One region of the Streptomyces sp. SCSIO 30461 genome, then DNA from elsewhere that is predicted to be linked to it. Evidence: predicted binding sites of a transcription regulator. Region 1 holds the regulator's gene; the other holds the start of a gene.
The links. The regulator HrcA, encoded in region 1, represses chaperone genes, less so after heat shock. The targets are predictions, from matches to a motif close to TTNGCACTCNGNNNNNCNGAGTGCNAA.

Region 1 (3,407 bases):
AACATCGCGTGAGGCAGCTCGTGAATCTCCACGTACAGGTCGCCGGCCGGGCCGCCGCCGGGGCCGACCTCGCCTTCGCCCGCGAGCTGGATCCGCGTGCCGTTGTCCACACCGGCCGGGATCTTGACCTTCATCGTGCGGCGCGAGCGCACCCGTCCGTCGCCCGCGCACTCCGGGCACGGGGTCGGCACCACGGTGCCGAAGCCCTGGCACTGCGGGCACGGGCGAGAGGTCATGACCTGGCCGAGGAAGGAACGGGTGACCTGCGAGACCTCGCCGCGGCCACGGCACATGTCACAGGTCTGCGCCGAGGTGCCGGGGGCCGCGCCCTCGCCGGTGCAGGTGTTGCACACGACGGCGGTGTCGACCTGGATGTCCTTCGTCGTGCCGAAGGCCGACTCGCTGAGCTCGACCTCCAGCCGGATCATCGCGTCCTGGCCGCGCCGGGTGCGCGAGCGGGGACCGCGCTGGGACGCGGTACCGAAGAAGGCGTCCATGATGTCCGAGAAGTTGCCGAAGCCGCCCGCGCCGAAGCCTCCGGCACCACCGCCCGAGCTGGACAGGGGGTCTCCGCCGAGGTCGTAGACCTGCTTCTTCTGCGGGTCCGACAGCACCTCGTAGGCGGCGTTGATCTCCTTGAAGCGCTCCTGCGTCTTCGGGTCCGGGTTCACATCCGGATGGAGTTCCCGCGCCAGCCGCCGGAAGGCCTTCTTGATCTCGTCCTGGGATGCGTCGCGGCGCACGCCGAGTACGGCGTAGTAGTCCGTGGCCATTTACGACTCCGCCAGGATCTGTCCTACGTAACGTGCCACTGCGCGTACCGCTCCCATCGTTCCGGGGTAATCCATGCGGGTCGGTCCGACCACGCCGAGTTTTGCGACGGCTTCGTCGCCCGAACCGTAGCCGACGGCGACCACGGACGTGGAGTTGAGTCCCTCGTGGGCGATCTCATGCCCGATCCGGACCGTCATGGCGGAGTCCTTCGCCTCACCGAGCAGCTTGAGCAGCACGACCTGCTCCTCCAGCGCCTCCAGGACGGGCCGGATGGTGAGCGGGAAGTCGTGCCCGAAGCGGGTCAGATTGGCGGTGCCGCCGATCATCAGGCGCTCCTCGGTCTCCTCCACGAGGGTTTCGAGCAGCGTCGAGAGCACCGTCGAGACCGCGCCGCGGTCCTCCGGTTCGAAGGATTCCGGGAGGTCCTGCACGAGCTGCGGCACGTCGGTGAAACGGCGGCCGACAACCCTGCTGTTCAGCCGGGCCCGCAGATCGGCGAGCGAGGTCTCGGAGAACGGCGCCGGGCAGTCCACATGGCGCTGCTCGACCCGCCCGGTGTCGGTGATCAGCACCAGCATCAGCCGGGCAGGGGCGAGGGCCAGCAGCTCCACATGCCGCACCGTGGAACGGGTGAGGGACGGGTACTGGACGACGGCGACCTGCCGGGTCAGCTGCGCCAGCAGCCGCACCGTGCGCGCCACCACGTCGTCGAGATCGACGGCGCCGTCAAGGAAGTTCTGGATCGCCCGCCTTTCGGGGGACGACAGGGGCTTGACGCCCGCGAGCTTGTCCACGAACAGGCGGTAGCCCTTGTCCGTGGGGATCCGGCCGGCGCTGGTGTGCGGCTGGGCGATATAGCCCTCGTCCTCCAGCACGGCCATGTCATTGCGCACGGTGGCGGGCGACACACCCAGCTTGTGACGCTCGGTGAGCGCCTTGGAACCGACCGGCTCCTCGGTGCCGACATAGTCCTGGACGATGGCACGCAGCACCTCGAGCCTGCGTTCGCTGAGCATCGTGCGCACCTCCAGCTGCGGTTCATAGGCGGTTCGGTCGGTGTGATCTGGCACTCAACACGGTGGAGTGCCAAGGGCCCCCCGGCCAGTGTACGGCCGTGGGGTACACCCCGAGCAAGGGCGACCGGCGGCGAACGCGTCACGGACGCCATCAGGCTTTTCGCTGGGGTTTCCTCACCGTACGTGGATAGCGTCGCCTCATGGACGTCAGTTGGGAAGACTTCGGCTGGGAGCGCATCGGCGCAGGGGCAGGGCGGCGGCGGCTGCCCGTATGGGACGCCACCGCGGCAGTGGTGGCCGGAGATGACGCCGTACTCCTGTACGACACGGGCAGCTCGCTCCGCGAGGGCGGCGAGCTGCGGACCCAGATCGAGTCGCTGCTGGGCGGGCGGCGTGTGACGCATATCGCGCTAAGCCATCCGCACTTCGACCATGTATTCGGTACGGCGGCGTTCTCCGGAGCGCGGGTGTATGGCGCGGTGGGGCTGGACCAGCTCATGGGAACGGCACACCAGCGGGAGGGGCTGCGCGAGGACGCCGTCCGCCAGGGTGTGACACCGGACGACGCCGCCGAAGCGGCTGACGCGCTGGTGGCTCCGCGGCACGTGGTCAGCGGCGAGTGGACGCTGGACCTCGGTGGACGCCAAGTCCTGCTGGCGAACGTGGGGCCCGGTCACAGCGGCCATGACCTGGTGGTGCTGGTTCCGGACACTGCGGGCGGCCCCGAGGTCGTGCTCTGCGGTGACCTGGTCGAGGAGTCGGGAGAGCCCCAGGCAGGCTCGGACGCCGTCACCGCGCAGTGGCCCGCGGCGCTCGACCGGCTGCTGGCGCTGGGCGGGGACGACGCGCTGTACGTGCCCGGGCACGGGGCGGTCGTGGACGCGGCTTTCGTACGCGCGCAACGGGACCGGCTGGCCCGGCGGTTCGGGGTGTCCTGAACCGGTGTCCCGGTCCGGCGCGCCGCCGAGCCGGTAGCGTCTGCCCAATGCGCAGCTACAGCCCTGATCTGACGCCCCCTTGGAAAAGGTCCACCCCGGTGCCCGAGGTCCCCGCCGAACGCGACCTGGTCGTGGAGGAGGCCGGAACGGGCTTCTGCGGCGCGGTGATCCGCTGTGAAGCCGGCACGGTGACGCTGGAGGACCGCTTCGGCAAGCACCGGGTGTTCCCTATGGAGCCGCGCGGTTTCCTGCTGGAGGGCAAGGCGGTCACGCTGGTCAGGCCGCCTTCGGACGCCCCGGTACGGCCCACCCGCACGGCATCGGGCTCCCTCGCCGTCCCCGGGGCACGGGCTCGGGTGGCAAGGGCGGGGCGGATCTATGTGGAGGGGCGGCACGACGCGGAACTGGTCGAGAAGGTCTGGGGCGACGACCTGCGCGTCGAGGGCGTGGTCGTCGAGTACCTGGAAGGCGTCGACGACCTCCCGGCGATCGTGGCGGACTTCGCGCCGGGGCCGGACGCACGGCTCGGGGTGCTCGTGGACCATCTGGTGCCGGGCTCCAAGGAGTCCCGTATCGCCGCGTCCGTATGCGACCCGCATCTGCTGGTGGTCGGGCATCCGTACATCGACGTCTGGGAGGCGGTGAAGCCTTCCTCGGTTGGCATCTCGGGCTGGCCTTC
Region 2 (3,407 bases), 5.9 Mb from region 1:
CGGCGACGCCCGACGGTGCCGGAGTGTCGATCATCCCCGCCGTCGCCGGCGGTTGCTGAGCCGCTCGGACGCCTCAAGTCCGGGCTTGGGACCACGGGCTTCGGGACGCTTCCGGACGCCTTCGAGCGCTCCTGGAACGGCCCGTTCCGCGCCCTCGGGTGTCGCGCCCCCGCCGCTTCCGGGCGGCCCTTGCTGACCCTGGATACAGCACGTTCCGTCACCCGGTATGCCCCTTCCGCAAGCTCTGCGGAGGGGGCGATTCCGTTGAGCGCCGCACGGTAGAGTTGGGCTCGTCTCCCCTCGCTGGTTGTGCCGTGGGCATATGAGAATCCTTCTGCCTGCGATAGAAAACAGCCAAAGTGTTCGAGCTAGTTGCGCATTTTGTGTGCTTTGCCCGGCCCGACTTGCCCGGGAACGCTCGGAGTTGAGCATGGTTGCCCGATCGGCCATGCTCAGATTTCTCGTCCGTTTGACCTGTTGCAGAGGGCAGTTGGACAGATACATTCAGCCGCGGTCGACGCGTTCCGGCGCACGTTCATGAGGGTTTCCGGCTGCTTCCGGCATGGGAACTCACGGGAACTCTTCGTGGGCGAGGTCTGACCCGGGTCCGCGAAGTGTGGACCTGTGCAAGGGCCAGTAATAGGGGAGTTAGGCATGGCTCAGGGCACCGTCAAGTGGTTCAACGCGGAGAAGGGGTACGGCTTCATCGCGGTCGACGGTGGTGCGGATGTTTTCGTCCACTACAGCGCGATCCAGATGGACGGGTACCGCACCCTGGAGGAGGGCCAGCGGGTCGAGTTCGAGATCTCGCAGGGTCAGAAGGGGCCGCAGGCGGACATGGTCCGGCTGGCCGGCTGAGCGCCGGACGGAAGAACTGCGCATCACGTCACGGAGGGCCCGTACCTAGGGGGTGCGGGCCCTCCGTGCTGCCCGGGTCCCGGCACTCCGGCGGTCGCCGGGAGGCTTCTTCGGAGCCCGCTTGCTCCCTCCCTTCCCCTGCCTTCGGCGGGGAGGCCCCAACCGACCACCACCCTTATCCGAGGCTTCTTCGAAGCCGCTTGCACTCTCGGGGTCCGAGTGCTAATCATTGGCGTTAGCACTCTACGAGTGAGAGTGACAACGAAGGACCGGGTCGGTGAGGCCCGCAGGCCGCGTGGGGCAAGGAACCACAGGCATGCAGGCCGTCCGTCGCGGGCGCCAGCGCGGTCCCGAAGCAATCCTCCCCCGCAGCCCTCGGGTGCGGGGAGACCCCCAAGTCCGGGAGGACCACTTCACATGGCCAAGATCATCGCGTTCGACGAGGAGGCACGGCGCGGCCTCGAGCGCGGCATGAACCAGCTCGCGGACGCCGTCAAGGTGACGCTCGGCCCCAAGGGTCGCAACGTCGTCCTCGAGAAGAAGTGGGGCGCCCCCACGATCACCAACGATGGTGTCTCCATCGCCAAGGAGATCGAGCTCGAGGACCCGTACGAGAAGATCGGCGCCGAGCTGGTCAAGGAAGTCGCCAAGAAGACGGACGACGTCGCCGGTGACGGTACGACCACCGCGACCGTCCTCGCCCAGGCTCTGGTCCGCGAGGGCCTGCGCAACGTCGCCGCCGGTGCCAACCCGATGGCTCTGAAGCGCGGTATCGAGAAGGCCGTCGAGGCCGTCTCCGGTGCGCTGCTCGACCAGGCCAAGGAGGTCGAGACCAAGGAGCAGATCGCCTCCACCGCCTCCATCTCCGCCGCCGACACCCAGATCGGCGAGCTGATCGCCGAGGCGATGGACAAGGTCGGCAAGGAAGGCGTCATCACCGTCGAGGAGTCCCAGACCTTCGGTCTGGAGCTGGAGCTCACCGAGGGTATGCGCTTCGACAAGGGCTACATCTCGGCGTACTTCGCCACCGACATGGAGCGTATGGAGGCCTCTCTGGAGGACCCGTACATCCTGATCGCCAACTCCAAGATCTCCTCGGTCAAGGACCTGCTCCCGCTGCTGGAGAAGGTCATGCAGTCGGGCAAGCCGCTGCTGATCATCGCCGAGGACGTCGAGGGCGAGGCCCTGTCGACCCTGGTCGTCAACAAGATCCGCGGCACCTTCAAGTCGGTCGCCGTCAAGGCCCCGGGCTTCGGCGACCGCCGCAAGGCCATGCTCGGCGACATCGCCATCCTCACCGGTGGCACGGTCATCTCCGAGGAGGTCGGCCTCAAGCTGGAGAACGCCGGCGTCGACCTGCTGGGCCGCGCCCGCAAGGTCGTCATCACCAAGGACGAGACGACCATCGTCGACGGTGCCGGTGACAGCGACCAGGTCCAGGGCCGCGTCAACCAGATCCGCGCCGAGATCGAGAACTCCGACTCGGACTACGACCGCGAGAAGCTCCAGGAGCGCCTTGCGAAGCTGGCCGGCGGCGTGGCCGTCATCAAGGCCGGTGCCGCGACCGAGGTGGAGCTCAAGGAGCGCAAGCACCGTATCGAGGACGCCGTTCGCAACGCGAAGGCGGCCGTCGAGGAGGGCATCGTCGCCGGTGGTGGCGTGGCCCTGCTCCAGGCCTCCCAGGTGTTCGAGAAGCTGGAGCTCGATGGCGACGAGGCCACCGGTGCCGCCGCCGTCAAGCTGGCGCTTGAGGCCCCGCTGAAGCAGATCGCCGTCAACGCCGGCCTTGAGGGCGGTGTGGTGGTGGAGAAGGTGCGCAACCTGACCCCGGGCCACGGCCTGAACGCCGCGACCGGCGAGTACGTCGACCTGGTCGCCGAGGGCATCATCGACCCGGCGAAGGTGACCCGTTCCGCGCTGCAGAACGCGGCCTCCATCGCCGCGCTGTTCCTCACCACCGAGGCCGTCATCGCCGACAAGCCGGAGAAGGCCGCTGCGGCTGCTCCGGGCGGCATGCCGGGCGGTGACATGGACTTCTGATCAACCTGAACGCTCTTCGAGCGATGGTTGGTCAACCGTCCTGAAACCGAGGGCGGCACCCCACTCCCCGGGGTGCCGCCCTCGGGCGTTTCCACGATCCGTCCGCTGACCCGACGGTGCGTCCACTCACCCGGCGGCGAGCTGCGACGATGACGGCAATGCGGCCTCCAGCGGCAGCGTGAACCAGGTCGTCTTGCCGTCGTCGTTCGGCCGCACCCCCCAGCTCCCGGCGAGCGTGTCGACCAGGATCAGCCCCCGGCCGGATTCGTCGTCCGCGTCGGCGATGCGCGGCTGCGGCAGATGGTGGCTGCTGTCGCTCACTTCCACCGTCAGCTCCGTGGTGTTGCGGCGCACGCTCAGCCGCACCGGGCCCTGCCCGTGCCGGATGGCGTTGGTGACGACTTCGGACACCAGCAGCTGCGCGTTGTCCACGAGGCCGTGAAGGCCCCAGGCACGCAGCGATGCGGTGAGGAACGCACGCGCCTTCGACACCGAGGTGGCGGTGGCGG

Region 2: the regulator HrcA is predicted to act here: its motif matches at 1,094-1,120, upstream of groL (chaperonin GroEL).

The regions. Positions count from the first base shown of each region.
Region 1 is NZ_CP146101.1:6,512,318-6,515,724, forward strand. Features, by position in the region: gene dnaJ (molecular chaperone DnaJ) at 1-773, opposite strand, end outside; gene hrcA (heat-inducible transcriptional repressor HrcA) at 774-1,790, opposite strand; gene V1460_RS29325 (MBL fold metallo-hydrolase) at 1,991-2,728, shown strand; gene V1460_RS29330 (DUF3097 domain-containing protein) at 2,776-3,407, shown strand, end outside.
Region 2 is NZ_CP146101.1:659,471-662,877, forward strand. Features, by position in the region: gene V1460_RS03130 (MoaD/ThiS family protein) at 1-59, shown strand, start outside; gene V1460_RS03135 (cold-shock protein) at 655-858, shown strand; gene groL (chaperonin GroEL) at 1,276-2,898, shown strand; gene V1460_RS03145 (PAS domain S-box protein) at 3,025-3,407, opposite strand, start outside.